3 regions of the Rhizobium sp. BR 314 genome follow, and region 3 is predicted to be linked to each of the others. Evidence: riboswitches for the same ligand, from Rfam matches in the RefSeq annotation. Region 3 holds a riboswitch; each other region holds the start of a gene.
The links. Region 3 has a riboswitch for thiamine pyrophosphate ahead of thiB (thiamine ABC transporter substrate binding subunit). Riboswitches for the same ligand answer to the same signal wherever they lie in the genome.
Positions count from the first base shown of each region.

Region 1: linked by a shared signal. The riboswitch ahead of thiC (phosphomethylpyrimidine synthase ThiC) and the one ahead of thiB (thiamine ABC transporter substrate binding subunit) in region 3 are both predicted to bind thiamine pyrophosphate.
Region 2: linked by a shared signal. The riboswitch ahead of thiM (hydroxyethylthiazole kinase) and the one ahead of thiB (thiamine ABC transporter substrate binding subunit) in region 3 are both predicted to bind thiamine pyrophosphate.

Region 1 is NZ_JARWLA010000072.1:390-10,749, reverse strand. It holds gene ahpF (alkyl hydroperoxide reductase subunit F) at 1-1,317, opposite strand, end outside; gene ahpC (alkyl hydroperoxide reductase subunit C) at 1,435-1,998, opposite strand; gene QD461_RS35535 (LysR substrate-binding domain-containing protein) at 2,237-3,121, opposite strand; gene QD461_RS35530 (urea carboxylase-associated family protein) at 3,296-4,159, shown strand; gene QD461_RS35525 (hypothetical protein) at 4,268-4,621, opposite strand; gene QD461_RS35520 (thiamine phosphate synthase) at 4,779-5,393, opposite strand; gene QD461_RS35515 (thiazole synthase) at 5,390-6,163, opposite strand; gene thiS (sulfur carrier protein ThiS) at 6,167-6,364, opposite strand; gene thiO (glycine oxidase ThiO) at 6,355-7,335, opposite strand; gene thiC (phosphomethylpyrimidine synthase ThiC) at 7,337-9,163, opposite strand; TPP riboswitch at 9,255-9,366, opposite strand; partial or broken gene QD461_RS35495 (porin) at 9,974-10,360, shown strand, end outside.
Region 2 is NZ_JARWLA010000034.1:58,375-68,734, reverse strand. It holds gene QD461_RS29350 (hypothetical protein) at 126-488, shown strand; gene QD461_RS29345 (undecaprenyl-diphosphate phosphatase) at 963-1,835, shown strand; gene QD461_RS29340 (3-oxoacyl-ACP reductase) at 1,913-2,677, opposite strand; gene thiD (bifunctional hydroxymethylpyrimidine kinase/phosphomethylpyrimidine kinase) at 2,674-3,495, opposite strand; gene thiE (thiamine phosphate synthase) at 3,492-4,127, opposite strand; gene thiM (hydroxyethylthiazole kinase) at 4,124-4,927, opposite strand; TPP riboswitch at 4,974-5,070, opposite strand; gene QD461_RS29320 (DUF1127 domain-containing protein) at 5,306-5,452, shown strand; gene yghU (glutathione-dependent disulfide-bond oxidoreductase) at 5,946-6,821, shown strand; gene QD461_RS29310 (sigma-54-dependent transcriptional regulator) at 6,895-8,271, opposite strand; gene QD461_RS29305 (sensor histidine kinase) at 8,268-10,145, opposite strand.
Region 3 is NZ_JARWLA010000003.1:53,571-63,930, reverse strand. It holds gene QD461_RS05240 (MDR family MFS transporter) at 1-1,028, shown strand, start outside; TPP riboswitch at 1,099-1,215, shown strand; gene thiB (thiamine ABC transporter substrate binding subunit) at 1,266-2,294, shown strand; gene thiP (thiamine/thiamine pyrophosphate ABC transporter permease ThiP) at 2,305-3,942, shown strand; gene QD461_RS05225 (ATP-binding cassette domain-containing protein) at 3,935-4,663, shown strand; gene QD461_RS05220 (M48 family metalloprotease) at 5,041-6,465, shown strand; gene QD461_RS05215 (RNA polymerase factor sigma-32) at 6,601-7,464, opposite strand; gene QD461_RS05210 (CarD family transcriptional regulator) at 7,872-8,444, opposite strand; gene fdxA (ferredoxin FdxA) at 8,842-9,180, opposite strand; gene QD461_RS05200 (RNA-binding S4 domain-containing protein) at 9,388-9,792, opposite strand; gene QD461_RS05195 (helicase-related protein) at 9,796-10,360, opposite strand, start outside.

The sequences.
Region 1 (10,360 bases), on a different contig from region 3:
GAGTGCCAGGGTGTGATTGTTGCCCTTCGTGCGATCCTCGTAGACCAGGCCGGTGACCTTGCTGCCATCGCCCAAAACTTCCGTCGTCTTCGCCGAAAGAATGATATCGACGTTGGCAAGGCTACGCAGCTTTCGCTGCAGCACGTCGTCGGCGCGCAGCTTGCTGTCGAATTCTATAAGCGTGACGTGCTTGACGACGCCGGCAAGATCGATCGCCGCCTCGACGCCGGAATTGCCGCCGCCAATGACGGCAACGCTCTTACCCTTGAACAATGGACCATCGCAATGCGGGCAATAGGCGACGCCCTTGTTGCGATAATGCTCTTCGCCTGGCACGCCCATCTGGCGCCAGCGTGCGCCCGTTGAAAGGATGACGGAACGGGACCTCAGCGTCGCGCCGCTTTCCAGCTCGACTTCGAAGAGATCGCCGTGGCGACCGAGCTTCTGCGCACGCTGCAGATTCATGATCTCGACTGGATAGTCCTTCACATGCGTCTCAAGCGCCGTGGCAAAAGCCGGTCCCTCGGTGTGCGGAACCGAAATGAAATTTTCGATCGCCATGGTGTCTAGCACCTGGCCGCCGAAGCGCTCGGCAACGACACCGGTGCGGATGCCCTTGCGGGCGGCATAGATTGCCGAAGCGGCACCGGCCGGCCCGCCGCCAACGACGAGGACGTCGAAGGTTTCCAGCGTCTTCAGCCTGTCGGCGGCACGCTTGACCGCACTCGTGTCGAGCTTAGCGATGATCTGCTCGACTTCCATGCGGCCCTGTCCGAAGACCCCGTCATTCAGGTAGATCGTCGGCACCGACATGACCTGTCGGTCCGCGACCTCCTTTGGGAAGACGGCGCCGTCGATAGCGACATGGCTGATCTGCGGGTTGAGGATGGACATCAGGTTCAATGCCTGCACGACATCGGGGCAGTTCTGGCAGGATAGCGAGAAATAGGTCTCGAAGCGGAATTCGCCCCTAAGATCGCGGATCTGGTCGAGGATCGCCTGTTCGACGCGCGGCGGGTGACCGCCGGTCTGTAGCAATGCAAGGACCAGCGACGTGAATTCGTGACCGAGCGGAATGCCGGCAAAGCGTAGGTTGATATCGTGGCCGGGGCTCGTCAACGCGAAGGAAGGCGCTCGCTCGCCGCCATCGCGCTGTTCGGCGAGCGTGATTTTGTCAGAAAGACCGACGATGTCATTCAGAAGAGCTACCATTTCCGCCGACTTGGCGCTGTCGTCGACATTGGCGCGGATCTCGATCGGACGCACGACCTTCTCCAGATAGGCCTTCAATTGGCTTTTCAGCGCGTCGTCAAGCATCGATATGTCTCCTGCAGGAAATGGGAATTCGTCGCCTGCCTGATGCGGCGGACGTATAGGCTCTCGTATCTATTGGGTGGCCTTCCCCTGATTCAGGGAAGGCCAATGGTTCTGAGATCAGATCTTGCCGACGAGCTGCAGCGAAGGAGCAAGCGTCTTTTCGCCTTCTTCCCACTTTGCCGGGCAAACTTCGCCCGGATGCGAGCGAACATACTGAGCAGCCTTGATACGGCGCAGGAGATCGACAGCGTTGCGGCCGATGCCTTCTGCGGTGATTTCCATGGCCTGAATAACGCCGTCCGGATCGACAACGAAGGTGCCTCGGTCGGCAAGGCCTTCGGCTTCGCGCATGACGTCGAAGTTACGCGTGATCGCGCCTGTGGGGTCGCCGATCATGGCATACTGGATCTTGCCGATGGTCTCGGAGCTATCATGCCAGGCCTTGTGGGTGAAATGCGTGTCTGTCGAGACGGAAAACACTTCGACGCCGAGACGCTGAAGCTCGGAATAGTGGTCGGCGACGTCGCCAAGTTCGGTCGGGCAGACGAAGGTGAAGTCGGCCGGATAGAAGAAGAAGACCGCCCACTTGCCAGCGATGTCAGCTTCCGTGACTTCGACGAATTTTCCCTGCTTGAAAGCCTGGGCTTTGAACGGCTTAACGGCGGTATTGAGAACGGACATGGTACCCTTGCAATGTTTGGACAGATGTATTTCGCGCCGCAACATAGTGCGTGCGCCGCAATAAGCAAAATAGATAAATCAGAAAGAATCGATAGTTTCCATCTATCTTGGTTGGCTAGAGTTGCCACGCTTGTGGATATCGCCAGCGCCTAAACGACGCAGTGCGACGCAGGAAACTGGTCGGGTGATCAAAGCGCTTACAGGCTGTGTGAGGGCGGCTGCTGTTTAGATGGATGCCTCACGAATGATACCCCGATTGAGATCTGCAGCTTTCTGCTACCAGCCAATCACGCAGCGTTTCGGCTTGCCTGGAAAGATGATCGGCTTCGATCAGCCAGTAGAATTTGTCGGTATCCAAAGGTGATTCGAACAGCGTGACCAATGCGCCGTTGGCCAATTCCTCGACAATTAGCGCGCCGGGGCAGAGACCGATGCCCTGGGAACCAACGATTGATCCGATCATCAAGCTGAAGTCTGCAAAGACAGGGCCAGGTCTCAAGGGCGTGCCAATCCCTGTATCCGCAAACCAGCGTGCCCAGGAGGTTGGCGTTTCGTCGTGAAGAAGTTCGAGGTCGAGCAGTTTGGCCGGCGTCTCAATGGGACCGTGCCGACGTCGGTACTCCGCCGAACAGGTGGGGCGTGTCTCGCCGCTCAAGAGGGCAGTGGAATTTGCGCTGGGTTGGATTCCGTGCCGGATCAACAGGTCCACGCTTGCCGATTCCGGCGTCTTGGCATCAAGCGCATAGACGATGTTGATGCGAATATCGGGATGTTCTTCTCTGAATCTCGGCAAGCGCGGGATCAGCCAGCGAGTGGCGACGGACGCGATGCAAGCGATGCTGACCGGTCGGTCATGGCGTGTCCCGGCCAACTTTTGCGCCGCGCTTTCGATTTGCCCGAGGCCATTTGCCACGGCCGCCCCAAATTCGCGGCCGGCTGCTGTTGCCGTCACCCCTCGGGCATGGCGCGTGAACAGCGCAACACCAAGCCAATTTTCGACGATTCTGACATGCTGGCTTACGCCTGCGGCCGTCAGATTGAGTTCTGTTGCGGCCCTTGCGAAGCTCTCGTGGCGCAAGGCCGCTTCAAGGGCGCGAAGAGAAGCATAGGGGATGTGACGCATTGAATAAGACTAAGTTTGACTTAGCCAAAGAGCAAGAACATTGAGCGTTGTTTGTGGTCACGATCGATTTACAATGCAGATCCAATCGTAGCATGGATGGCGCCGCTTGCGACATTGTATGCTTCGAATGCAAGCAAGGTTTAAATCCTCAACCGTCCAAGGATCTATATGACAATGAAGCAAGAAATCCGCGATGTTGCCGCGCCAGCTGATGCAGAGGAACGGCGCAGCAAGCCGCCGGTCGTTGTCTATCCGAATGAGACCTTGCCGCCTTCCGGGTTGAATATTCTTCAGGCCGCAAGGCAAAGCATGACTAAGGTCGACGAGATCATTGTACCACCGCGGGACGCCGGCAGCTTTCGGGTGCCTAAGGGCCACTTTTTTCGCATCGTTGGCAGGGAGGGGCCGCAGGTCGGCGACCTGAATCTGTGGAACGCCGACGACCTTTCGGAGCGCTTCTTTAGCGGCAAAACGCGGGCGCTTCACGCCACGCATGTCGGCGTCGGCGATCGGCTGTGGAGCAACTTGCCCTATCTGCGCCCGATGGCGACGATTACCCATGACACGCTTGGCTGGTATGGCTGGGATAAGGATGGCGCCGGCGTTCATGATGTCATCGGCACGCGCTGCGATCCCTATACGAACCGGCTGCTGAAGGGTAATGATTACCACCATTGCTGCCACTCGAATTTGTCGCGCGCGCTTGCGTCAGCAACTGGTATCCCCGTTCGGGACGCTGAAATGCACGTGCATGATGTGCTGAATGTCTTCATGTGCACGGGCTTCACGCGCGACACTCATCAATATTTCATGAAAGCGAGCCCAGTGCGGCCCGGTGATTTCATCGAATTCTTTGCGGAGATTGATCTTCTGGGCGCCATTTCCGCCTGCCCGGGCGGCGATTGCGGCAGCGGCCACTCAAGCGATGCGGCGCCTTGCTATCCGTTGGGTATCGAGATCTGGCGGCCTGATCGCACGAGCCTTGCTGGTCGGGATTTTCCCGAGCCGAATGCCTATCCGAGAACGCATGGTCTTTAAGTGGGCGGATAGTCGCCAAACATAGATATTGCCGGCGGTCAGACCACCGGCAAATCAAAATTCTTTATCAGATCTGGCATCTGCGAGGGCAGACAGCTCATCGGCCGCTTAGTTGCAGACGCGTACGCGCTCGTAGTGATAGCCGTCATCATACTGATTTTGAACCGGTTGGCTCTCAAACCAGCATCTCGGCTGCGGGGGGGCGACTTCGTAGACCGGACCCCGGTTGGAAAGGGCGCCGCCGACGATAAGGCCGCCGATGAGGCCAGCAGCTAGGCCGCCTGCGATTGCCGCGCCATTGTTGTGACGATGATGGCGGCGCCAGTCGTCATGTCCACGCCAGTCGCCGCGATAGGGTGCGCGACCGTCATAATACTGCGCCTGTGCGTAGCTTGCGGGAGCCAGCGCGCCGCCGACCACCGTTGCGGCCAGCAAAACCGTGAGAATCTTTTTCTTTATCATGACTACCTCCAAAGCAGTCGTCGTGCTCAGCGAATACGCGAGCTATCTATTCAACGTCTAGAGCATGATTATGTTCAGCTGAATATTCTATGAATGGGCCGTTCATCGGCGCAAGTGCCTGAAAACTCTGCCGTTTTGGAGGCGATTCCGCAATGGGTCAGCCAACCGAATCGTGCCTGCGTGTCGATTTCAGCCATTCCAGTGTCCGCGATTCGGGATTGGGATTGCGCGTGATATCGGTCACGACGGCAGCGCAGTCGGCGCCGTTCTCGAATACCCCAGGGATCCGCTCCACGGTCAGGCCACCGATCGCGACAAGCGGAATATTGCCGGCAATGGCTTTCCACTCGCCGATGCGTTCGAGACCTTGGGCTGCCCAAGGCATGGCTTTCAAAATGGTGGGGTAGATCGGCCCGAGGGCGATGTAGTCGGGGTCGGCTGCGAGCGCTGTTTGCAGCTCGGCGCCGTCATGGGTCGAAAGCCCGAGCTTCAACCCTGCTTTGCGAATGGCGCCAAGATCTGCCACCGCCAGATCCTCCTGGCCGAGATGGAGGAAATCGCAGCCTTCCTCTATAGCCAATTGCCAATAGTCATTGACGACCAATTGGCATCCGTTGGTCGCGCAGATGGCCTTTGCCCTGCGGATATCCGCTCGGATTTCCGAAAGTGGGCGACCCTTGATACGCAATTGCACAAGCTTGACGCCGAGCGGCACCAGCCTCTCGATCCATGCCGCACTATCGACGATCAGATAAAATGGATCGAGCCTCATGCAAACACCGCCTTTCCGATGACCGGCGTTGATGGCACGGCCATGTCGCGCGGCTCCAGCAGGCCCGCATTGAAGGCCTGTCTTCCGGCATCGATGGCCCCGGCAAACGCTTCTGCCATGATGCCCGGATCGCGTGCTCCGGCGACGGCGGTGTTCAACAGCACCGCATCGAAGCCCAGTTCCATGACGGATGCCGCATGCGAGGGCCGGCCGATGCCGGCGTCTACAATCAACGGCATTTCGGGAAAATGCGCCCGCATCGAGCGAAGAGCGGACGGATTGAGCGGCCCTGCCGCGGTACCGATTGGCGCACACCAAGGCATGAGGACCTTGCATCCGGCTTCCATCAGTCGTTCGGCCACGACCAGATCGTCCGTCGTATAGGGGAAGACCTCAAAGCCTTCGCTTGTCAAAATCCGCGCCGCCTCGACCAATCCAAAGACATCCGGCTGCAGCGTGTCGTGATTGCCGATCACCTCGAGCTTGATCCAGTTGGTCTGGAATACCTCGCGGGCCATCTTTGCCGTCAGTACCGCTTCCGAGACGCCGTGGCATCCGGCGGTGTTGGGCAAAACGCGAACGCCGAGTTGACGGATCATCTCGAAGAATGCGCCGCCGCTGCGTCCGCCTGCCGCCTCGCGCCGTAGCGACACCGTGACGATCTCCGTCGCGGATCGCTTGACTGCCTCGGCGAGAACCGACGGTGAAGGATAGCGCGCGGTGCCGAGAAGAAGGCGTGATGCGACTTTGACGCCGTAAAGGTCGAGCATGGTTCAGCCCCCTTGCATCGGAGTGAGGATTTCGATCCTGTCATTGTCGTTCAGCGCATGGTCGTCGCGATCCTCCCGGTGGATGAGATCGCCATTGACCGCCGTTGCGAGCCAGTCGCCCTCGTAGTCGAGCGCTGCAAGTAGCTGTGAAAGTGTGGTGACGGCGATGGTCTGGGTCTCGCCATTGATAATCAGGCGCATCTGGGGCTCCTCTGATCTGACACCTCGGGAAAGACAAGATCCACAACGTCGACCGCCATTGCCGGCGCCAATAAGAAACCATGGCGGTAAAGGCCGTTGAGGCTTGTGGTTTTGCCTTCTCGGGTCACGCGCGGAAAATTGTCGGGAAAGGCAGGGCGGATGCCGGCACCGGTTTCGACCAGGGTGGCCTCGGCGAAGGCCGGATGCAGTGCATAGGCCGCATTCAACAGTTCCATCAGCGATCGTGCCGTGATCGGCCCGTCGAAGTCCGTTTCGATCATGGTGGCTCCGACCATGAAAAGCCCGTTGTCGCGGGGGACGATATAGACCGGAACGCGCGGATGCAGCAGGCGGATGGGCCGGGCGAGCGTGATCTCTTCCGTGTGGAGATACAGCATCTCGCCGCGAACGCCACGCAGGTCACAAGTGTGTCCGATTCGGGAAGCCCCTGTGCAATCGATGATCTCAGGGAAATCATCCTCGCAAACATCCGCTGCAACAAAAGCAACACCATGTGCCAGAAGCCGTGCTTTCAAACCAGGCAGCACGCGGCGAGGATCGAGATGGGCTTCCTCCGCAAAGAACAGTCCGTTCCTGAAGCGCCCGGCAAGGGCGGGTTCGAGAACCGCGATTTCATTCTCGTCGACCCAGCGATAACAGGTGGTGCGCGCGGCGAACCGCTTCAGCTCGTTCTGATCGCGTGTCGACGCGACGACCAGGGTTCCGTTGCGCACGACTTCGCCAGGTAGAATCTCCCCCCATCGGTCGGCGGCATCAAGGCCGCGCTTGAGCACGGCCTCATCGGCGTTTTCCCGTTCGCACCAGGGCGCCAGCATGCCGCCAGCGAGCCACGAGGCCGCTTGATCGAAGTTCGCGCATGGATCCAGAACGGTTACATCTGCCCCGCGAATGGAAAGTTCGTGGGCGACCGTGAGGCCGGCAACGCCGGCCCCTTTGATGAGCACACGCATCTCATTCGGCCGGACGGGCCGACGTGTCGACCGGCATGTAGAGATCGCCGCCATCGCGGTATTTGGCCGCCATCGCATCCAGTCCTTCCTTCTGCGCCTCGGCACGAATGTCGTGTGAAATGCGCATGGAACAGAATTTGGGGCCGCACATCGAGCAGAAATGCGCGACCTTATGCGCTTCCTTCGGCAGGGTCTCGTCGTGGAAGCTGCGGGCGGTGTCGGGGTCAAGCGACAGGTTGAACTGGTCTTCCCAGCGGAACTCGAAGCGCGCGCGCGACAGTGCGTCGTCACGCACTTGCGCCGCCGGATGGCCCTTGGCGAGATCGGCGGCATGGGCGGCGATCTTATAGGTGATGACACCGGTCTTGACATCGTTGCGGTCGGGCAGGCCAAGGTGCTCCTTCGGCGTGACATAGCAGAGCATAGCGGTGCCGAACCAGCCGATCATCGCCGCACCGATACCAGAGGTGATGTGGTCGTAGCCCGGCGCGATGTCGGTGGTCAGCGGCCCGAGCGTGTAGAAGGGCGCTTCACCGCAGACGGCCAGCTGCTTGTCCATGTTCTCCTTGATCTTGTGCATCGGCACATGGCCCGGGCCTTCGATCATCACCTGGCAATCCTTTGCCCAGGCGATCTTGGTCAACTCGCCCAGTGTCTCTAGCTCAGCGAATTGCGCTGCGTCGTTGGCGTCGGCGATCGAGCCCGGGCGCAAGCCGTCGCCGAGCGAGAAGGAGACGTCATAGGCGCGGCAGATGTCGCAGATTTCGGCGAAATGCTCGTAGAGGAAGCTCTCGCGATGGTGATGGAGACACCACTTGGCCATGATCGAGCCACCGCGCGAGACGATGCCGGTAACGCGATTGACGGTCAACGGAATGTAATGCAGGCGCACGCCGGCATGAATGGTGAAATAATCGACGCCCTGTTCGGCCTGCTCGATCAGCGTGTCACGATAGACCTCCCAGGTCAGATCTTCAGCAATGCCGCCGACCTTTTCCAGCGCCTGATAGAGCGGCACTGTGCCGATCGGCAGCGGCGAGTTGCGGATGATCCATTCGCGGATGTTGTGAATGTTGCGCCCGGTCGACAGATCCATCACCGTATCTGCGCCCCAGCGGGCGGCCCAGACCATTTTCTCGACCTCTTCCGCCATAGAGGATGTGACGGCGGAATTGCCTATGTTGGCGTTGATCTTCACCAGGAAGTTCCGGCCGATGATCATCGGCTCGCTTTCGGGATGATTGATGTTAGCCGGGATGATCGCACGCCCGGCGGCGACTTCCTGGCGGACGAATTCCGGCGTTACATGGTCGGGAATATGGGCTCCGAAGCTTTCGCCGTCGCGAATCAGGGCTTCGGCCTTCGCCTTGCGGCCGAGATTTTCGCGGATGGCGATGAATTCCATCTCCGGCGTGATGATACCGGCTCGCGCATAGGCAAGCTGGGTCACGGCCTTGCCATCCTTGGCCCGCAAAGCTTGCCGCTGCCCGGGAAACTCCGGCGTCAATCTGTCGCCGCTGACGAAGCCGTTGTCCTCCGGGCGGACATGCCGGCCCTCATAGGCTTCGACATCGCCTCGGGCGAGCACCCAGTCGCGGCGCAGCTGAGGCAGGCCCTGTTCGATGCGGATATCGGCACCTGCGATCGTGTAAGGACCCGATGAATCATAGACGACGACCGGCGGCTCGCCGGCTGTCGGATGGACGCTGATCTCGCGCATCGGCACGCGGATGTCGCTATGGATATCGCCGGGAATGTAGATCTTGCGTGACGCCGGCAATGGGCCAGTGGTAACGGTTGGGGTGATGTTCTTTGCGGCAATGGTCATGGTTTGAGGCTCCAAGTTGCGGTTGGAGACCCAGTCATCAGCCGGAATGATGAAAAGACGCCGGCATGGAATCCAAGCGGGAATCCGAAGCCTTCAAGCGCTCGCACCGTCCCTACGCCAGTATGAACTGGATCAGGTTCAACGGGTCACTGCGCACGCTAGCAGTATCTCAGCCCCTTGCCGGGACCCCCCTGGTGAATGATGGAAGGCTAAGCCGTCTCTTCCGTTTCTGTCAACCCTGCTAGGGTTGTCATGGGTCACGTTTGACCAAAGCCACTGATTCTTCGTGGTGGCATTGTTGAGGGCAAGGGGGCTGCCTTCCTGCTCCGGCCGCGCTCGCCGATAGGGCGGCCCCATTAACGGTCGCGGATCGGCATGCCGTGCGTCTGGGCCAGTTGAACCCGCGGGCATATGCGGGGCGGGCGTTCCGTCCGCTCCTCCGACATAGGGCCACATCATTTCCATGAATGGTGAACTGTCGACGCCTCTCAGGCAGGAGTTGCATTTAGGCAACAGCATCCAAGACTAATGCTAGGCTTGGTTTCACATAATTGACAAACATACGGACTGTTTGTAACTCAGATGCAGGACACAAGTTGTCTTGCGGTCGATTGATCGACCGGATCGGTAGAGGCATTTCAAGGCCTTTGCTGCGGGGTCAAGTATGGAGGTTAGAGGGGACTCAAGCCAACATTATGTGCGTATCTGCCGGGCTGCCTGTCGCGTTTCGACCGAACCGAATTTTGAGGTGGTGTTGCAGCTTTGCACTCGCGGTAAGTTCGAAATGCGAATTAAAACCAGGAGTTTATAATGAACATCAAGAGCCTTCTTCTCGGCTCCGCTGCCGCGCTGGCAGCAGTATCCGGTGCCCATGCGGCTGACGCCATCGTTGCCGCTGAGCCAGAGCCGCTGGAATACGTTCGCATCTGCGACGCATATGGTGCAGGTTACTTCTTCATTCCGGGCACCGAAACCTGCCTCAAGATCGGCGGTATGGTTCGTACCGAAGGCAAGTGGTATGACGCCTACAGCCCGAACACCCATAACGGCACGCTGTGGCACACCCGTGCTGAGTTGAGCATCGACACCGCGACCGACACCGAATACGGCCCGCTGAAGACCAACATGGTCATGCGTTGGGACTGGCAGGAAGGCAACTCCACCGACTCCAAGCTGCTGTTCGCCAACATCAGCCTC
Region 2 (10,360 bases), on a different contig from region 3:
TAAAACTATTCCCGCAAAATCAGGCCGGTGAGGCCGCCGCGTTCCTGAAACAAAATGTAACAACTTATAACACTGCGTTACGTCCGAATCGGTATATTGCGACCTCTCGAACGAGAGGTTGCTTGATGCATTCAGACAATTCGCTGGCCCCTTCGCAGACAGATGTTTTGATATGCCTCGACAATCAGCAAGCTGCGACGCGCATAGGCTCGGTGCTTTCCGAGCGGGGCCTGACGGTGGCCTCAATTCCTTCGACCGGGATCCAGCAGTGGTTTGAGCCGAGTGGTTGCCAAGTGGTGGTCACGCACACGGCAATGATAGGTGAGGTGCGCACGCGGTTGAAGTTGCCCATCGTCAACCTGGAAGCCTTCATTTTCGACCGCCCGGAACATGTAACAGAAGGTGCGGCCCGGCAGTTCGATGGCGAGGCATTCGTGAAGCGGGTTTTCGCGATCATGGGGGACGCCCGGAAGCGAGCGTCGCGCTAGGGCGTTTCCGTTGTTCTTCGGAGTGTGAAAGCACTCTATCCTTTTGTTTTTGTGTAGCTCCAGGCAGAGATCCGCGACACATTTTGCGGGAATTTTTCCAGTTGCCTCTCGGCAACCGCCGCCAACTGATCGTCATCGGCTAATGCTCGTGCCAGTCGAAGGCGCTCCTTTCGATTGGAGCGCGATAGTCCGTTCGGATCGCGCCGCAAATGTGGCCTCCCCAGCAAAATTACTTCGATTTGCGATCGTGCCCACCGCCAGTATCGTAAGAGCGGCGGATGAATCTCGGAAACTGCTCCGGCAATTTCAGATAGAGTTCAGCCTGCGCAATTATGGTCCGCCTCGATTCCGAGCAGAAGACCGGCAGGGCGCTCGATGAGCCTTGCCGGCCTTTTGTCGGAAGACTGTTTCGCAGCGAAGTTCATCGCACCCGTTCCGGTGCAAAGCCCCCTAAAGAACCGAGGATTTCGAAACGTGGCTGATGTTTGTACGCAAGGCGTAGACACGGGCTTTGTCGCCCTGGGCTATGCCAAAATTGCTGTTCTGGGAGTCGTACAGGGTTTGACGGAACTCCTGCCGGTCTCCTCCACCGCGCATATGCGCCTCGTGCCAGCCCTGCTTGGCTGGCAGGATCCCGGCTCGGCGTTTTCGGCAGCAATGCAGCTTGCCGCGCTGGCGGCAATCATTTCCTATTTCTGGAGTGATGTCCGCTACGTCACCTTTGGATCGCTCGATGCTATCAAACGCAAGGATTGGGGCTCACCCGCCATGCGACTTGCAATCGCCATCATCATCGCAACGATCCCGATCGTCATCGTTGGCCTGTTGCTGGCGTCGTCGCTGAATGCCTGCGGCACGTCGTTCCGCAACCTGTGGGTCATCGGCATCGCCTGCGTCGTCATGGGCGTGCTGCTGGCCGTTGCCGAATTGTATAGCCGCCACAGAAAGAATATCGAGCAGATGACACTGGTCGATGCGCTGTTCGTCGGCATCACCCAAGTCGGCGCGCTTGTGCCGGGCGTTTCGCGCTCCGGCTCCACTTTGACCGGTGCACTCTTCCTCGGCCTGAAACGCGAGGAGGCAGCCCGCTTCTCGTTCCTGCTCGGATTGCCGGCGATCGCACTTGCCGGCCTGAAGGAGCTGTTCACGCTCTACAAGGCTCACATTCCGATGGAAGCCTGGTCCATCCTCATCGTCGGACTGATCGTCGGCAGCATCTCGTCCTTCATCACCATCTGGGGGCTGATGCGCTTCCTGGAGCGCTTCTCCACCTGGCCCTTCGTGGTCTACCGTGTCGTCCTGGGTGTGGTCATCCTCTTTGGTGTGCTGACCATGGGCTGGGCCTGAGCCTCGAAATTCATATCGGACCAGGAAATCAGGAGAAAGGCGTCGACCGTTGGTCGGCGCCTTTCCGTTTTTTGGTGTTAGCCGAAAACTAGCCCGCCATCGACGATGAGGTTCTGCCCGGTAACGGCACGAGCCCAGGGGCTTGCGAAGAACAGAACCGCGTCAGCAGCTTCGTCCGGCGTCGTGACGCGGCGAAGAGGCGTATTGGCGGCGATGATGTCAAAGACTGCTTCCGGGGTGGCACTGCTGGCATCCGTCGTGCGCAGCAGCCCGCCCGAGACCATGTTGACCGTAATGCCAAGTGGCCCGAGTTCGGCTGCAGCCGTTCGCGTCAGCGACAGCAATGCGGCCTTTGCCGCAGTATAGTCGTGATAAGGTACGACCGGGTTCTGGAAGAGGTTCGTGCCGATCGTCACAACCCGGCCAAACGTCGCGCGCTCCATCGCCGGCCGCGCCGCCTGGATGAGGTTGAGAGCGCCCTGCAGTGCCGTCTCGAGCTGCATTACCATCTCGGCCCAGCTTAAGGCGTCCAGTTTCGATCGTGCGTCGCCGTTGAAGCTGAAATCGGCAAGGGCGTTGTGCACCACCGTCGTCGGCGCACCGAAATGAGCCGTCACCTTTTCCACGAGCCGCTCCGTTTCGGCAAGGCTGCGCATATCCGCCTGAAAGGCTTTTGCGCCGCTGCCAATTTTCTCGGCAAGGGCTTCTGCCTGTTGGCGGCTCGCTCGATAGTTGATCGCAACTCTGGCGCCTTCGCGGGCGAAGGCCGTGGCGATTGCGGCGCCGAGACCGCGCCCCGCGCCTGAGACGATGACGATCTGGTCCTTGATTGGCAGGCTCATTTCCTTACTCCTTCATTGTCTGCCCATAGCGCATGGAAATGCTGCACGGGGCCGTGGCCGCTGCCGACCGAAAGCTGGCCCGCAGCGGCGACCGCCTGGGCGAGGTAGTCCTTGGCCGAGGCAATGGCTTGCGGAAGCGGCAAGCCCTTGGCGATCTCGGCAGCGATCGCACTGGAAAGGGTGCATCCGGTTCCATGCGTGTTCTTCGTTGGCAACCGGTTGGCCTCGAACCAGGTGATGGTTCCGGCGCTTGCCAGCACGTCGGGGCTCTCGTCGCCGTCGAGATGGCCGCCCTTGACGAGCACGGCGGCCGGGCCGAGCGTTGAGAGCGCGAGCGCCTGGCGCGCCATATCCTCCCGGCTCTTTGCTTCGGCCTCATGCAGCAACGCGGCAGCTTCCGGCAGGTTCGGCGTCACGACCGTCGCCAGTGGCAGCAGCCGACGGCTCAGAACGTCGACGGCGTCGGCCGCGAGAAGAGCTGCACCGCCCTTGGCGATCATAACGGGATCGAGCACGACCGGAACATCGCGATGCCGCTTCAGCACGTCGGCGACGACCTCCGCGATCGCCGCATTCGCAATCATGCCGATCTTGACCGCATCCACGCCTATGTCGGCGAAAATCGCCTCGATCTGAGCACCGACGAATGTCGGAGGTACCGGATGAACACCGGAAACGCCCTGCGTGTTCTGAGCCGTCAACGCTGTCAGCGCAGCCATTCCATAAACGCCGAGAGCCGAAAAGGTCTTAAGGTCGGCCTGGATACCCGCGCCGCCCGAGGGATCCGACCCGGCGATGGACAGGACATTGCGGGTCATTTGCGCGCCTCCTTGATAGCATTGGCGATAAAAGTTGTTGCAGCCATGGGATCTGGCTTGCCGCAGATCGCTGAAACCACTGCCAATCCATCTGCGCCGGCCGCCAGCGCATCGGCCGCATGCTCGGCTTTCAGCCCGCCGATGGCGACCGTTGGAACCGGGCACAGCCCAATAATACGGGTGAGGCCATCAAAGCCGATCGGCTGCTTGTGATCCGGCTTGGTCGGCGTCGCAAAGACGGGGCCGACGCCTGCATAGTCGACGATCTTGGCATCGATAGCCGAAGCGAGCGCCTCAGTCTCCACAGAGAGGCCGAGGATCATGTCCGGGCCGATCATGCGGCGGGCGTCGTGGGCGTTCAGATCCTCCTGCCCGATATGCAGGCCGTCCGCGCCAATTGCGATGGCTGCCTCGACATCATCGTTGACGATGAGGCGCGCGCCGCTTCCGGCGAGCACCTGTTTGAGGACGAGCCCCGTCTCGATCATGGTCGTGGTCGAGGCGTGTTTGTCGCGCAGCTGGACGATCGTTGCACCACCGGCAACGGCAGCGCGTGCGGTTTCGATCATGCCGATGTCGGCGCAGAGTACCGGGTCGAGAACGAGGTAAAGCGAGAGATCGAAGCTTTTCACGCTAATACGACCCTTGCTTTGGCGGTGAGCGTCTCTGCGTCGAGAGTGGCCAGCACGTCGAGAAAGCGCCAGGAGAAGGAGCCAGGACCATCGGCTGCCGCTCCGGCTTGTTCTCCCGCAACGGCAAAGACAGCGAGGGCTGCGACCGTCGCATCGAACGGGTTGCCGGGTGCGGTCGCGGCGAAAGCTCCGACAAGGCAGGTCAGCGAGCAGCCGAGTGCGGTAATCCGGGGCATCAATGGCGACCCGCCTTCTACCCGTTGCGCCTTGTGGCCATCGGTTACGAAATCGGTCGCACCTGTCACTGCAACGACGCATCCATGCCGGCTGGCGAGTTGCCTCGCCGAATCCTCTGCCATTTCGACGGGATCGCGGCTGTCGACACCCTGGCCGCGGCTATTGCCACCGGTGAGAGCTATGATTTCAGAGGCGTTGCCGCGAATGATCGTCGGCCGCAGCTCCAGCAATTGCGCGACCGCCTTACGACGGAACGCCGTTGCATAGTGTGCGACCGGATCGAGAACCCAAGGCTTGCCGGCGTGATTTGCCGATCGTACAGCCGCAAGCATGCCCGCGAGCCAGCCGGGCGAAAGCGTGCCGATGTTGACCGTCAGAGCTCCGGATATGGCGGCGAATTCGCCGGCTTCTTCTTCCGCATGCACCATGGCGGGCGAGGCGCCGGCCGCAAGCATCACGTTGGCGGCGATATTCATTGCCACGAAATTGGTGATGCATTGCACCAGCGGCGGGTTACCGCGCATGGCGTCGAGCAATGCGCCGAGATTGACTTGGTCTTGCATATCGCCCCTTTCAGGCGGGCGAGGCGCATGGGGGCACGAGCATGTTGCAAAGCCCCGAGCGACTCCCTCCGCCAGCATGATCTGGTTCAGGTTCAAAGGGTACTTCTCAGCCCGCCATACAGCGGACGCCCCTGTCTCTCAATCCTTCCCTTGTCGCAGACAATGGCTGCCCTGTCATCAGCAAATCGCGATGGCCATCACGGATCGATCGGAATGAGGTTGTTGGATGTCTCGATGATCCATGCATCCGACGCATGGGTGCAGTGACGCCTTGGCTCTGCAAAAAGCGAGGAGCTTGAGCTATATATTTCTCATCGAAGCGAACGAAGCGCCAAGCACGGCAGCTCAGCTTCGAATGCCCAAGGAAAGGGGATCATCATGAACGTAGCACGCTCTTTCAATAACTGGCGCAAGTACCGTCAGACGGTCGCTGAACTGGGCCGTATGACCACACGCGAACTGCATGATCTGGGTATCGAGCGCGGCGAAATCCGCAATGTTGCCCGTGCAGCCATCGCCGGTTAACAGCCCTCACGGCTAGGTTACAAGCTGCATTTTGTAGGCGCCTGCTTCCTCCCGAGCAGGCGCTTTTGTTTTGTCAGCATGGGAATCCAATGGCGTCTTCCGCCGAAAAATGCTCCAGTGGAGTGCTCCGGTTTTCGCATGGCGCATAGCTGTCCTGCAAAGAAATGCCTATCAACTGAGCAAAAGTCTGCTATGTTTGGGTCATCGAAGTGATGCATCTCCTCCCGCATCCTTCGCTTGGCAGACACCTACTCCTCCTCCCAAGGTCGTCTGCTCGAACAGCGCCTCTCCTCCTCCCGAGCGCTGTTCAACCATTGACGAAAGCCTGCCGCACCTCCTCCCGCGGCAGGCTTTTTTCGTTTCAACCAGGAGCATTAGAAAAGCAGTGCGGCGGCTCTCGCAAAAATGAACGGGCGTGCCTATGTGCGACAGGGATAGCGCGCTACATCGAAGATCGCTCCCAAATCTGATTCACCCCAAAAGGAGGATGCTTATGACCGGTTCCGCCGAATACACGCCGCCGAAGATCTGGACCTGGAACAAAGCCAATGGCGGCCAGTTCGCCAACATCAATCGTCCGATCGCAGGGCCCACTCATGAGAAGGAACTGCCCGTCGGCCGCCATCCTCTGCAACTTTACTCGCTGGGTACGCCGAATGGCGTCAAGGTCACCATCATGCTTGAGGAGTTGCTGGCGCTCGGCCATAGCGGCGCAGAATATGATGCCTGGCTGATCAAGATCGGCGATGGCGACCAGTTCGGCAGCGGCTTTGTCGATGTCAATCCCAATTCGAAGATCCCGGCCTTGCTCGACCGCAGCGGCCACAAGCCGATTCGCGTTTTCGAATCCGGCTCGATCCTGACCTATCTCGCCGAAAAATTCGGCGCTTTCCTGCCGACGGAACAGCCCGCCCGCGCGGAGTGCCTGTCTTGGCTATTCTGGCAGATGGGCAGCGCGCCTTATCTCGGTGGTGGCTTTGGCCATTTCTATGCCTACGCACCGACGAAGATCGAATATGCGATCGATCGTTTCGCGATGGAAGTGAAGCGCGAGCTCGATGTGCTCGATCGTCGCCTGGCGGAAAGCGAATATATTGCGGGCAGCGAATACACGATTGCCGATATTGCTATCTGGCCTTGGTACGGCGGCCTTGCCAAGGGGTGGCAGTATGGTGCTGGCGAATTCCTGCAGGTGCAGGACTATAAGAACGTGCAGCGCTGGGCCGATCTGATTTATTCGCGCCCGGCAGTTAAGCGCGGCCGCATGGTCAACCGCTTGTCGGGCGATCCGTCCGAGCAACTGCGCGAGCGCCATGACGCCAGCGATTTTGAAACCAAGACGCAGGACAAGATCGAAGCGGTCGTATGACGCTGGCCGCCTTGCCATGGTCTAGAGATGCTCGCGGCTGAAAGGCCGCGAGTTTTCGTTTGGGAGGGCCGGTTCACGCCCCCCGGCGATCACTCCCCTCCGATCCGGCGAATTCGCCGCGGACGATACCGTGGCGTTGCAGCTTGTCGTAGAAGGTCTTGCGGGGAATGCCGAGGGCCTCGATGGTGCGCCGGACATCGCCATTATTCTGCGATAGGGTCTCTCGGATGAGTTCCGCTTCATAGCGCTCGATCCGAGCGGGCAACGGCAGTGTTCCGTCGAAGCTGGGCGTGTCGCGGGTTTTTTGCATCGCCGCCGTCTCGAGGCCGAGCACCAGGCGCTCTGCGAAGTGCGAGAGTTCGCGCACGTTTCCCGGCCAGTCATGCTGCTGCAAATGGCGATGTACGGAGCTGGACATTTCCGGCATTTCGCGCTTGAAGCGGCTGGCGGCACGCTTCGCAAAATAGCTGAACAGCAGTGGTATATCGGCGCGCCGTTCGCGAAGCGGCGGGATCGAGAGCGTAACGACGTTCAGGCGATAATAGAGATCTTCGCGAAAATCGCCGCGTTGGGCGGGATCGCCCAGATCCACCTTCGCTGCTGCCACCACGCGCAGATCGACGGGCCGAACCTCGTTCGTGCCGAGCGGCGTCACCTCGCGCATTTCCAGAACGCGCAGCATCTGTACCTGGATCGACGGCGGCATGCTCTCGATTTCGTCGAGAAAAAGGGTGCCCGCGCTTGCATGCTCGATGCGGCCGACCCGCTTCTTCTGCGCGCCTGTGAATGCGCCGGGCTCGTGGCCGAAGAGCTCACTTTCAATGACGGTCTCGGGGAGGGCGCCGCAATTCAATGCGACGAAATTGCCCTTTGCACGGCGGCTCCAGCGATGCAGCAGGCTTGCCACCACTTCCTTGCCGCTTCCTGTTTCTCCGGTGACTAGTACATCGACATCGGTATCGGCGATCTGCCGCAAAGTATGCCGCAGCCGCTCCATGGCCGGCGTCTGGCCGATCAGCGGCAGATCATCCTGCGCTTGTTCCGCTGCGAGGCGAAGCGAACGGTTTTCAAGCACCAGCCGCCGCTTCTCGGCGGCACGCCGCACGCTTTGCACCAGCCGGTCAGTCGCAAAAGGCTTGGCGATGAAATCATACGCGCCGTCCTGGATTGCCTGCACCGCCATCGGAATGTCGCCATGACCTGTCATCAGGATGACGGGCATGTCCGGGTCGCGGTCCTTGACGTGTGAGAAGAGCTGCTGCCCATCCATTTGCGGCATGCGGATATCGGAGACGACAACTCCGGCAAAGTCTGTATCGAGAGCGCTGAGCGCATCGCTCGCCGAAGAGAAGGCCGAGACGGCAAAGCCGGCCAGTTCAAGCGTCTGCTTCGTCGCCTTGAGCAGATCCTTGTCATCATCGATGAGAAAGACCGGGGAACTGTCGTTCATGTCGTTGCCCTGTGCAGATGAATGGTGAAACGGGTGCCGCTACTGCTGCTCTCCACCTCGATCCGGCCGCCGTAGTCGACGACGATATCCTTGGAAATCACGAGCCCAAGCCCAAGGCCTTTTTCCTTGGAAGTGTTGAACGGTGTGAAGAGCGAATCGAGAATTGCGGCGGGAATGCCCGGTCCGTTATCTGACACGACGATCTCGACATCGTCGGTCATCTCCCGCACAGAGACTTCGACCTTCGCGCCGTCTCGACCTTCAAGGGCTTCCAGCGCGTTTTGAAACAGGTTGATGAGAACCTGTTCGAGCCGGATTCTCGTGCCGACGACAGTGAGCCCCGATGGCGGCAGCTCGATTTTGAGGGCGTCGAGACGGCCCGCAAATCTGCTTCGTAGCAGGACGACAGCACCCTCGATGACAGCCTTGAGCTCCACCGGTTCGGGAGCTGTCCGTCCTTTACGGGCAAAGGCCCTCAATTCCTCGGTGATTGTTCCTATCCGCTCCGTCAATCCGGCTATGGCGGACAGGTTATGCCTGACGGGATCGATCTGCCGCCGTTCGAGGAAGATATTGGCGTTCTCGGCATAGGCACGAATCGTCGCGAGCGGTTGATTGATCTCATGGGCAACGCCCGCGGCGACCTGACCAAGGATGGCGAGACGATTGGCCTGCACGAGATCCTGCTGAACCCCCTGGAGCTTCTCGTCCGTCGCGCGATGGTCGGCAATCTCCGCCTCCAGACGGTCGCGGGCGCGGCTGAGATCATCGGTGCGCTCGAGAACTCGTCGCTCCAGCTCTTCGCGGGCGATCCTGCTGACGGCGATCTGCATGGTGGAGGCATGACGCCTGCGAAGCAGAAAGGCGGCGAAGACAAGGATTGGCAAAAGCACCGTCAATGTCAAGAAACGTGTCTCCCGGACGGAGGATGTCACGGCCGGACCTGTCGGTATCAGATAGCTGAGTTGCCACGGGGTTGACGGGACTGCGGTCGTCAGTCGCAAATATTCATCGGCGCTGCTACCGGGCAAAACAGCGCGGACGATGGTCGTATCGGGGCCGATCGTCTCTGGGCGGCTGATTGGCAGCGGCGAGAGGGGGGCCGCGCCAAACTGCAGGCTCTTGCGAATAACAGCCGCTTCGTCACGTGAAAACGGTGCCGTTGTCATGAAGCGCCAAGAGGGCAGGTTGGTGATCAGGACGACACCGCGCTCATCGGTGATGTAGGCAGGGCGGCCGCTTTCGCTCCAATCCGCCTCCAACTGATCGAACTCCATCTTGACCACGACGACGCCCAAAGCAGAGCTGGCATCGCCGACCCGGCGTGAAATATAGAGACCCGGCCGATTGCTGACCGTGCCGAGTGCATAATGCTCGGCGGTTCCGGTCTCCATGGCCTTGCGGAAATAATCGCGAAACGAATAGTCGTTGCCGACGAAGCTCAGCGGCTCGCGCCAATTGCTCGAGGCCATGGCGATGCCGTCCTTGCCGACGACATAAAGAACCGCGGCACTCGTGCCGGAGACCAGACTCTCCAGCTTGCGGTCGAGTGCGGCCACGGCGTCAGTCTGTCGCTCTGCCAGAGCATCGCGCACCTGCTGATCGTCCGCTAACAGCAACGGTAGTGCGCGTGGTCGCTCAAGCACCGCTCGCAAGAGGGCAACCTTGAGGTTCGCATCCGTGTGCCCCTGGCGTTGCAATCCTTCGATGGCGGTCAAGCGCCCGTAGAGGCTGGCACCGTACAAGGCGGCGGCGATGATGGCGGCTGATAACAGCGCGAAGACAAGCCAGACCTTCCGGGATCGCCGTCCCAACTGCTCTGGCGTCAAAAATCGTTCACTCACCGGTCGCTGCGGCATAAGTACATTGTGCATGTTTTCGCTCGATCTGCAAATCAATCTGTGCGGATTGTCGCACGCATTATACCGCAAGGGTCGACGGTGAAGCTATAAATCGTTTTAAATCATGTAGTTACATGGACGGAACGAGATTGGCACGCTCGTTGCTATGGGAGAAAGAACAGTCGGAGGCTGTTGAATTCTAGTCGTCGCCCGGAGGGCCGAGAGATCGGTTGGGCTTAACGGAGGAC
Region 3 (10,360 bases):
GCTGGCGCTCGATCTTCCTCGTCAATGTGCCGATCGGCTTCATCGTGCTGGCGGGCCTTGCCACCATGCTGCCCTACCGCAAGCCGGCCCGCCGACCGAAGATCGATTATGCCGGCGCGATCGTCCTTGCCTTGACGACGACAAGCATCGTGCTTGCCGCTGACGGCAGCGAGCTTTTCGGATCGCTCTTGTCGCCGCAATGCCTCGGCATCATCGCTTTCGGCGTCCTCTGCGCGGTCACCTGGGTCTTCATCGAGCGCCGCGCTCCGGAGCCGATCGTCCCCATGTCGCTCTTCCGCAATCCGACATTCGGCCGGCTTCTGGTAATCTCGATCACTAGCGGCGCCGTCGCCATCGGCATGGTCAACTACTTCGCGCTGTTCCTGCAGACCACGACCGGCCTTTCGCCCTCGATGACCGGATTGTTGTTCATTCTTCTGACCGGCGGCCTCGTCTGCGGCTCCCTGTCTGCCGGCCGGCTGATCGCAGCAAGGGGACGCTACAAGCCCTTCGCGGTCGCAAGCGCCACCTGCAGTACCATCGCCTTTGCATCGCTCGCCTTCGTCCATGCCGGAACGCCGATCACCGTCATCGGTGCCTTGATGCTGCTGCATGGCATCGGCATCGGTCTTGCCCAGCAGGTGCCCGTCATCGGCGTGCAGAACGCGGCAGCGGCCCGCGACGTCGGCGCTGCGACCGGCGCCGTCACGCTCTCGCGCATGGGCGGCGCCTCGATCGCCATCTCGATCTACGGCGCCATCATTGCCGCAAAGCTTGGCAATATCGGCGTTTCGATATCCGGTGTGTCCGATATCGAGCAGCTGACTCCGAAGATGATGGCCGCCTTGCCCGAGGCAACCCGCGAAGCCGTCGCCAACGCCTATGCGGGCGCCTTCAGCCCGCTTTTCATGACCGCTGCCGGCATCTGCCTGCTCGGCCTGCTGACCTCTCTTACGCTGAAAAACGTGCAGCTTCCCGGCGCCAGCAAGGCACAGGAAAGCGCCGCCGTCGCAGAAGCTGCCGAGTAGGTCTTCCATGCTGCAATCGACAAGGGAATCATTTCCCTTGTCATCCCTTCGTCACAGGGCTAAATCTGCCGACGCTCTAACGGGGTGCCTTGTGTCCTATCGGATATCTGGCTGAGAGGCTTTCACCGGCCAACCCGCGGAACCTGATCCGGCTAACACCGGCGGAGGGATTAGACGCGTGACGAAATCATAGCGCCCTTTTCCCCTTCAAGACGAAACCAAAGAGGAGGCGCTGCCATGCACGACCGTTCGCTATTGTCATTCATCACCGGCCTGGCGCTCGCCGCCGGAACGACGTTTTTCGCCGTCCAGCCCGCAGCTGCGGCCGACAAGACGCTGACCATCTATACCTATGAGAGCTTCACGTCCGAATGGGGTCCCGGCCCGAAGATCAAAGTCGCCTTCGAAAAGACCTGCGGCTGCACGGTCAATTACGTCAGTGTCACCGATGGCGTTGCGCTTCTCTCCCGCCTGAAGCTCGAAGGCGCCGGCACCAAGGCCGACGTCGTCCTCGGCCTCGACACCAACCTCGTCGACGAAGCCAAGGACACCGGCCTTTTCGACGCAAGCGGTGTCGATACCTCGGCACTCAAGGTTCCCGGCGACTTCAAGAACGATATCTTCGTGCCCTATGACTACGGCCATTTCGCCGTCATCTACGACACACAGACAATCAAGAATCCGCCTAAGAGCATGAAAGATCTCGTCGAGGGCGATCCCAAGCAGAAGATCGTCATCGAGGATCCCCGCACCTCGACGCCCGGCCTCGGCCTGCTGCTCTGGGTAAAATCGATCTATGGCGATAAATCAGCCGATGCCTGGGCAAAGCTCAAGGGCCGCATCCTGACGGTAACGCCCGGCTGGTCGGAAGCCTACGACCTCTTCACCAAGGGCGAAGCGCCGATGGTGCTCTCCTATACGACATCGCCGGCCTACCACATGATCGAGGAAAAGACCGACCGCTATCAGGCCGCCAGCTTCTCCGAAGGGCATTACATCCAGATCGAGGTCGCCGGCCTCATCAAATCGTCGCCCAATAAGGACCTTGCCCACGACTTCCTGAAGTTCATGGTCTCTCCGGGCTTCCAGGACATCATCCCAACAAGCAACTGGATGATGCCGGTCTCGGCCACCTCGACGCCGCTGCCAGACGCCTTCGGCAAGCTCGTCGTGCCGTCAAAGACCTTCCTCATCAGCCCCGATGTCGTCGAAAAGAACCGCAAGGCCTGGATCGACGAGTGGCTGACAGCCACCAGCGGCAACTGATATCGCGACCATGCTCACGGCATCCGAACGAAGGCGCGCCATTTCCGCTGGGGCGCTCGGCCTCGCTGGCATAGCGCTTTTCGTTGGGATCGCCGTGGCAATCCTGCTTGCCGCCGGTATCGAATCCGGCGGCGACAACCCATTGACCGACCCCTACCTGCTGCGCGTGCTGCGGTTCACACTGCTGCAGGCGATCCTATCGACATTGCTTTCCGTCGCCCTTGCCATACCGGTCGCCCGGGCGCTTGCGCGCCAACCGCACTTTCCCGGCCGTCTTTGGCTGATCCGGCTGATGGCCGTACCCATGGGCCTGCCGGTGCTGATTGGCGCGCTCGGCCTGCTTGGCATATGGGGCCGGCAGGGCCTGCTCAATCAGGCGCTTGCCGCCCTCGGCTTGTCGCAGCCCGTCAGCATCTATGGCTTGCCCGGCATTCTGCTGGCGCATGTCTTCTTCAACATGCCGCTCGCCTGCCGGCTGATGCTGGCTGGGTTGGAGCGCGTGCCGGCGGAATATTGGCTGGTGGCCGGCGGCCTCGGCATGAAACCACATTCCGTATTCCGCTTTATCGAATGGCCTGTGCTGCGCGGCCTCATCCCCGGCATTGCCGGCCTGATCTTCATGCTCTGCGCTACCAGCTTCACACTGGTGCTAACCCTCGGCGGCGGCCCGGCTGCAACGACACTGGAAGTGGCGATCTATCAGGCGTTGCGTTTCGATTTCGATCCTGGCCGCGCCGTGATGCTGTCGCTGCTGCAGATCGTCGTCACAGCGATGGTCCTCGGAGCGATGACGCTGTTTCCCTCGGCGGACGACCACGGGCTGACGAGTGGCCGCGCCCTGCGGCGCATCGACGGGCAACTGCGCGGCGCCCGATGGGCCGATGCCGCCATGCTGCTTGCCGCCGCTCTCTTTATCGGCCTGCCGCTCGCATCCGTCATTGTCGCCGGTCTCGAGGGCAATCTTCTCAGGCTCGCCGGTCAGGCGATCTTTCTGCAGGCAGCCATAACCAGCCTCGGAATCGCGCTTGCCGCCGGGCTTTTGGCCGTCGTGATATCGTTTGCCATCATTCATGCCCGCTCGGTGATCTCAGCAGATCGCAAAAAATCGTGGAGCCTGCGCAGCCTTGCGGCCACCCTGACGGGAGCCTCGTCGCTCATTCTGCTCGTTCCGCCGATCGTGCTGGCGACCGGCTGGTTCCTGGCACTCCGCCCGCTCGGCGACCCCAGCCGATTCGCCGCAGTCCTGATCGTCATCATCAACGCGCTGATGGCGCTTCCCTTCGTTATCCGGGTATTGGAGCCGGCCTATGCCGTTCATCGGCGGCGCACCGCGCGGCTGGCTGCAAGCCTTGGCCTTCAGGGCGTAACGCGACTCTGGCTCATTGATTGGCCCGGCCTTCGCAAGCCCCTCTTCACCGCGCTCTCCTTCGCCATGGCACTTTCGCTCGGCGATCTCGGCGCCGTGGCCCTCTTCGGCTCCAGCAGCCTGATGACCCTGCCCTGGCTGGTTTACAGCAAGCTTGGCAGCTACCGCACCAACGACGCCGATGGATATGCCCTGATCCTCGGCATGGTATGCTTTCTCCTCACCATCGCAGGCACGGCGGGCCAGGGCGCTCGCGACGGTGAAGGCAAGCAAAATGACTGACGGCAGCGACATGATCGAACGCAGCATCGCGATGACAGGCGTCGAATTGCGGCTCGGGACGCATGACTTCCGCTTCGATTGCGCATTGCCGCAAAGCAGGATCATTGCGGTTGCCGGACCTTCCGGGGCGGGCAAATCGACCTTCCTCAATCTCTTGGCCGGCTTCGAACAACCCGATCGCGGCCGCGTTCTCCTTGCCGGACAGGACGTGACCGGCAAGCATCCCGCCGAGCGGCCGGTATCGCTCGTCTTCCAGGACAACAATCTCTTTGCCCATCTCGACCTTTTCACCAATGTCGGCCTGGGCATCAACCCTTCACTGAAGCTCTCCGCACAGGACCGGCAGAAGGTCTCGGAGGCACTTGCGCGCGTCGGGCTGGCCGGTTTCGAACGTCGCAAACCTGGAACCCTATCGGGCGGCGAACGCCAGCGTGCCGCTTTCGCCAGAGCATTGGTGCGCGACAAGCCGATCCTGCTCCTGGACGAACCCTTCGCAGCACTCGATCCCGGACTGCGCTCCGGCATGGTTGAATTGCTGAAAACCCTGCACCGGGAAACCCGCAATACGGTGCTGATCGTCTCGCACGATCCTGCGGAGGTACGGCGCCTTGCCGACCATGCTGTCTTTATCGACGGCGGCAAAATCGCACTTTCCGCCCCGATCGAGGCGTTTCTAAACACTGCCGACATCCCGGCACTTACAACATTTCTCCGCCATTAAGTGCGACGCAGCATTATGCCACGGGCTTTGCCTTAATTTCGTCGCGCCGAGCGGCTGAAAGTCCGGGGAAATGCTTGCTAAAATACAACGCTGCCACATTTAAACGGAGTCTCGCTATGCAACCGGTGCCAAAATCGGCTACAGCAAAGGGTGGAGACCGTCCGGGCAAATGCGGATCGATGGGGTAAAGGCAACCTTTATCGGCGCGCGACGATGATCCGCCCGGTCACGATCAACCGGATTTGGCGCCGAGCCGGCATGGCAGCGAAATGAGTGAGACACTGGTAAACAAGCAGAGCGAACGAGCAGAACGAAGGATCAGAGCGACCGTCGCAGCCCGTTTGCGCCGCCTAGCGCCTCTCCTTGTCGCCGCTGCGATGCTGAACAGCTGCCAAACTGTTATGGATCAGTCGTATCAGCCGAGCGTTTCGCCTTCGGCCAACCCGCAGATCGTTTCCGAGGTACAGAAGAACGACCCGCGCGCGCAAATGGGTGCCCGCGAGCATCCGCGGATTCTCGCAAGCTACGGCGGCGAGTATAAGGACGCCAAGACGGAGCGCCTCGTTGCCCGCATTGCCGGCGCCTTGACCAGCGTGTCGGAGAACCCGCAGCAGTCCTACCGCATCACCATTCTCAATTCGCCGTCGATCAACGCCTTCGCGCTGCCGGGCGGCTATCTTTACGTGACGCGCGGCCTGCTGGCCTTGGCCAACGACGCGTCCGAAGTCGCGGCTGTCCTGTCACACGAAATGGCGCACGTCACGGCCAACCACGGCATCGAACGGCAGAAGCGCGAAGAGGCTGAAGTCATTGCCAGCCGCGTCGTTGCCGAAGTTCTGTCGAGCGATCTTGCCGGCAAGCAGGCGCTTGCCCGCGGCAAGCTGCGTCTCGCCGCGTTCTCGCGCCAGCAGGAACTGCAGGCGGACGAGATCGGTATCCGCACGCTCGGCCAAGCCGGCTACGACCCCTACGCCGCTGCGCGCTTCCTCAATGCCATGGAAGACTACAGCCGCTTCATGACGGCCAATTCCGACGCCGATCAGAGCCTGGACTTCTTGTCGAGCCATCCAAGCACGCCACAGCGCATCGACCTTGCCAAGGCGCATGCCCGCCAATTCGGCGAGGAAGGCAAAGTTGGCGACACCGGGCGCGGCTACTATCTGAGCGGCATTGATGGCCTGCTCTATGGCGACAGTCCTGAAGAAGGCTATGTGCGCGGCCAAACATTCCTGCATGGCGGTCTCGGCATCCGCTTCGACGTACCGCCCGACTTTCGCATCGACAACAAGGTCGAAGCCGTCATGGCGACCGGCCCGGGCGACATCGCCATCCGTTTCGATGGTGTAGCCGATACGCAGAACCAGAATCTGACGAACTATATTTCCAGCGGTTGGGTGACGGGCCTCGATCCCACGTCGATCAAGTCGATCACCGTCAACGGCATGCCGGCAGCGACCGCGCGCGCCTCTGCCGATCGCTGGGACTTCGACGTCACCGTGATCCGCGACCGCACACAGATCTTCCGCTTCCTGACGGCAGTTCCGAAGGGAAATATTGCCCAGTTGGATCAGACGGCCAATGTGCTGCGCGCGAGCTTCCGGCACATGACGCCGGACGAGGCAGCATCGCTAAAGCCGCTCCGCGTGCGCGTCGTCACCGTCAAGCCCGGTGATACGATCACCACGCTTGCCGCCCGCATGATGGGCACCGACCGCAAGCTTGACCTGTTCAAATTGATCAATGCCCTGCCCACCGGCGCAAGCATCGCACCGGGCGACAAGGTCAAGATTATCGCCGAATAGAGCAACTCCCGGAAAAGGGCGAAGCGGTTGTCCGCCCGAAATTGCGTAGCCGCAAGAGAGCACATTTTCGCGTTTCGCAGAAAAACGGAAAGGCTGTAGGGGCATTACCTTCTCCCAGCCGGGAGAAGGTCGCTGTCAGGCGTAGCTCGCCATGCGCGGATCGGCATCGACTAAGGCGCAGCGAAGCTTGTCCATCGCACGGCTTTCGATCTGTCGGACGCGCTCCTTGGAGATGCCGAGATCAGCACCAAGCTCCTCTAGCGTCGCCCCGTCTTCGACAAGGCGGCGAGCACGGATGATCTTCATTTCACGCTCATTGAGATGCTTCAGCGCCGATGCGAGCCAGACACGGCGACGTTCGCCATCGATCATGTCGGACACCTGCTCGTCCGGAAGCGGCTCGTCGCTGATCAGGAAATCGATACGCTCGGCGCTTTCGGAATCGCCTGATATCGACGGCGCCTGCAGCGACGTGTCGCTGCCGGAAAGACGCGCATCCATCGTCTGCACATCGGCGAGGCTGACGCCGAGCGTCACGGCGATTTCCTCATGGATGGCCTGGACGGTGACGTTCGAATCGCTTCGCGCCAGCTTCGCGCGCAGGCGGCGGAGATTGAAGAACAGCGCTTTCTGCGCCGAGCTCGTGCCACCGCGAACGATCGACCAGTTGCGCAGGATATAATCCTGAATCGACGCCCGGATCCACCAGCTGGCATAGGTCGAGAAACGCACTTCCCGCTCCGGCTCAAACCTTGCCGCCGCTTCCAACAGACCTACATAGCCCTCTTGTACGAGATCGCTCATCGGCAAGCCGAAATTGCGAAACTTGCCCGCCATCGAAATGACAAGGCGCATATGGGCGGTTGCGATCTGATTGCGGGCGCCGCGATCCTCATGGTCCTTCCAGCGTATGGCAAGGTCATGTTCTTCGTCGCGATCGAGATAGGGAGCAGCCATCGCAACTTTGATCATTCGCCGATCTGCAGACATATTCGTCATATGCATCTCCTAGGTTCGGCCTCAAATCGTCTCTATGCCGCGGTCGACGAGAAGGGCAGCAGTCATCGTTTCCGGACATCGCTGTTCGGATGAAAATCAATTGAGTGAAATGCGAAATTGGAGACCGATCTCCGGCGCGCCGGATGATCGATGACTAGTCTAGTTCGATCTCATCGAACGGGTCTGACGATTGAAGCATCTTCAGATCGCCGGGGAGCTTCGGATGAAAACGCATAGGCCGGTCCTCGTGAACATTCATGAAGCGGCCTGCCTGGAAATTCCCCTACCGGAGAACACCCACACCAACCGCCAACACGAGGTTAAAACGCGGCAGTACGAAAAAGGTTCCAAAGAAAAAACCCGGCGCGAAGGCCGGGTTTTTAAAAGTGGTATAGGGCGCCTTGGCCTTATGCGGCTTCGTCCTGGGAATCGTCGTCCTCGATGACCTTGCCACGCTTCGGACCCTTGTTGAGATTGGTCTCGACAAGGCGGACAGCTTCCGTTTCCGACATCTTGTTGACGGCGGCAATTTCGCGCGCCATGCGATCAAGCGCAGCCTCATAAAGCTGACGTTCGGAATAGGACTGTTCCGGCTGGTTCTCGGCGCGATAGAGGTCGCGAACCACTTCCGCGATCGAGATCAGATCGCCGGAATTGATCTTGGCATCATATTCCTGAGCGCGGCGCGACCACATGGTGCGCTTCACGCGGGCCTTGCCCTGCACGACCTTCAATGCACGATCGACGAAATCCGTCTCGGAAAGCTTGCGCATACCGATGCTCATGGCCTTGGCTACCGGCACCTTCAGACGCATCTTGTCTTTCTCGAAGTCGATTACGAACAGCTCGAGCTTCATGCCCGCAACTTCCTGCTCTTCGATCGCAGTGATCGTACCGACACCGTGGGCCGGATAAACGATCGCTTCACCAGTCTTGAAGCCATGGCGTGCTGCTGAAGGTTTTTTCTGCTGGGTCGTCATTCTTTTCAAAAACTCCCTGTTACGCGCCCGGGTTAAGGGCCGGGGCCGGGTCAGTCAGGCCCGGATGAGACGGAAGCACCGTCAAGGACTTCATCCTGGTCCAGCCAGACTCATGCAAACACTAACCCATCCATCGCGACCCCAGACCCGACACACAAAACGTTGATATGGCAGGGAAACCGCGTACGGATTGGCTATTTGCTTTCGTGATGGTTTTGGGCATGCGAAATGCCGCTGTGGATCAGTATGAGCAAGCTATCACAAAAATCTGAGGAAATCAATAATTTGCTTCACGCGCGCCAAAATGGCCACGTTGACCACCATGCGGCTCAGCCGTGGTGATTCGCTCCGTGCAATATCGACTACACCTTTATGGGCGGCCTGTCACCGCCCCTGATCAATCGCCGGCGCCGGGATTGGTCGAGAAATATTTCTCGAACTTGCCCTGCTCGCCGTCCATCTCCTTGGCTTCCGGAAGCGCGTCACGCTTGACCGTGATATTCGGCCAGATGGATGCATATTCGGCATTGATTTTCAGCCACTTATCGAGGCCAGGCTCAGTATCGGGCTTGATAGCCTCCGCCGGACATTCCGGTTCGCAGACGCCGCAATCGATGCATTCGTCGGGATGGATGACGAGGAAATTCTCACCCTCGTAGAAGCAGTCGACAGGGCAGACTTCTACGCAATCGGTATACTTGCAGCGGATGCAATTGTCGGTCACGACATATGTCATGAAGCACTCCAGGAATGTCTCTAGCTTCCGCAGCTGCGCAACCTGGAACGTCGCGCCTTTCCACGGAGCCGAACGAGCAGACGAATGCGCGATGCGCAGACTCGCCGTCCGGCTTGGTTACCGGCAGGTTGATCGTGAGGTATCGACTTTGTCAGCCAATTTCAAGGACAAACAATCTCCAAAACCGCCAGCGACAGACAGAGTTTTCTAATCATCGTCCGAGATCAGGCGATCGATTGCACGTCGGTCGCGTTTGGTCGGCCTGCCGCTGCCCGGAGCCCGCTGTGCCTGCTCGAAGGGGGTGAGGTGTTTTGTCTCACTCGGCGGTGGCGTCAGGTCGTCATAGAGCAGCTTGGCTTCCTCGAAAGGCCCTCTGCGCTCACCGGCTGCCCGCACGATCAGGATGATGTCGCGACGCTCCAGCGAGAGCTCTATACGGTCGCCGACCTTTAAATTGTAGCTTGGCTGAACGACGCGTTCGCCATTCACCCGCACGCTGCCATTCTGCACATACAGCTGGGCCAGCGAGCGGGATTTCACCATCCGGGCAAAGAAGAGCCATTTGTCGATGCGCTGGCGCGAACCGGAAAATGGCTGCTTCTCGTCCTTCATGGCCTATTTCTTCATCTGCTCCTTGAGGGCAGCGAGCTTTGCGAACGGAGAATCCGGATCGATCGGCTTTTCCTTGCGCGGCGGCTTTGCTTCGAAGCGCAAAGGCTGCGATGCGCCGCGGCTGTTGCGGTCGTTCCGATTGTTGCGATCGTTCCGGTCGCCACGCTCCTGACGATCGTTACGCTCGCCACGCCCGCCTTGCTGCTGCGGACGGCCGCCCTCGCGATTGTTGCCACGCGGACCCTTGTCACCGCTGCGAGCCTCGCGCCCGTCGCGACGATCACGACCCTCGCGGTTGCCTTCGCCGCTTGCTTGCTCGCCGCCAGCGCGACGATTGCCTTGATGGCCGCGGCCTTCGCCCTGCTGGCCACGACGATCGCCGTGACCACGGCCGCCCTGACGCTGCTGCTGATCGCTGCGCCCGCCAAGACGCCAAAGCAGAACCGGCTTCGGCTCGACAGCTTCGGCGGCAACGGCATCGGGAGCCACAGCTTCCGAAACTGCAACGGCTTCAACCGGGGCAGCTTCGGCAGCCGGAGCTACTTCCTGCGCAACGATTTCGGCCTCC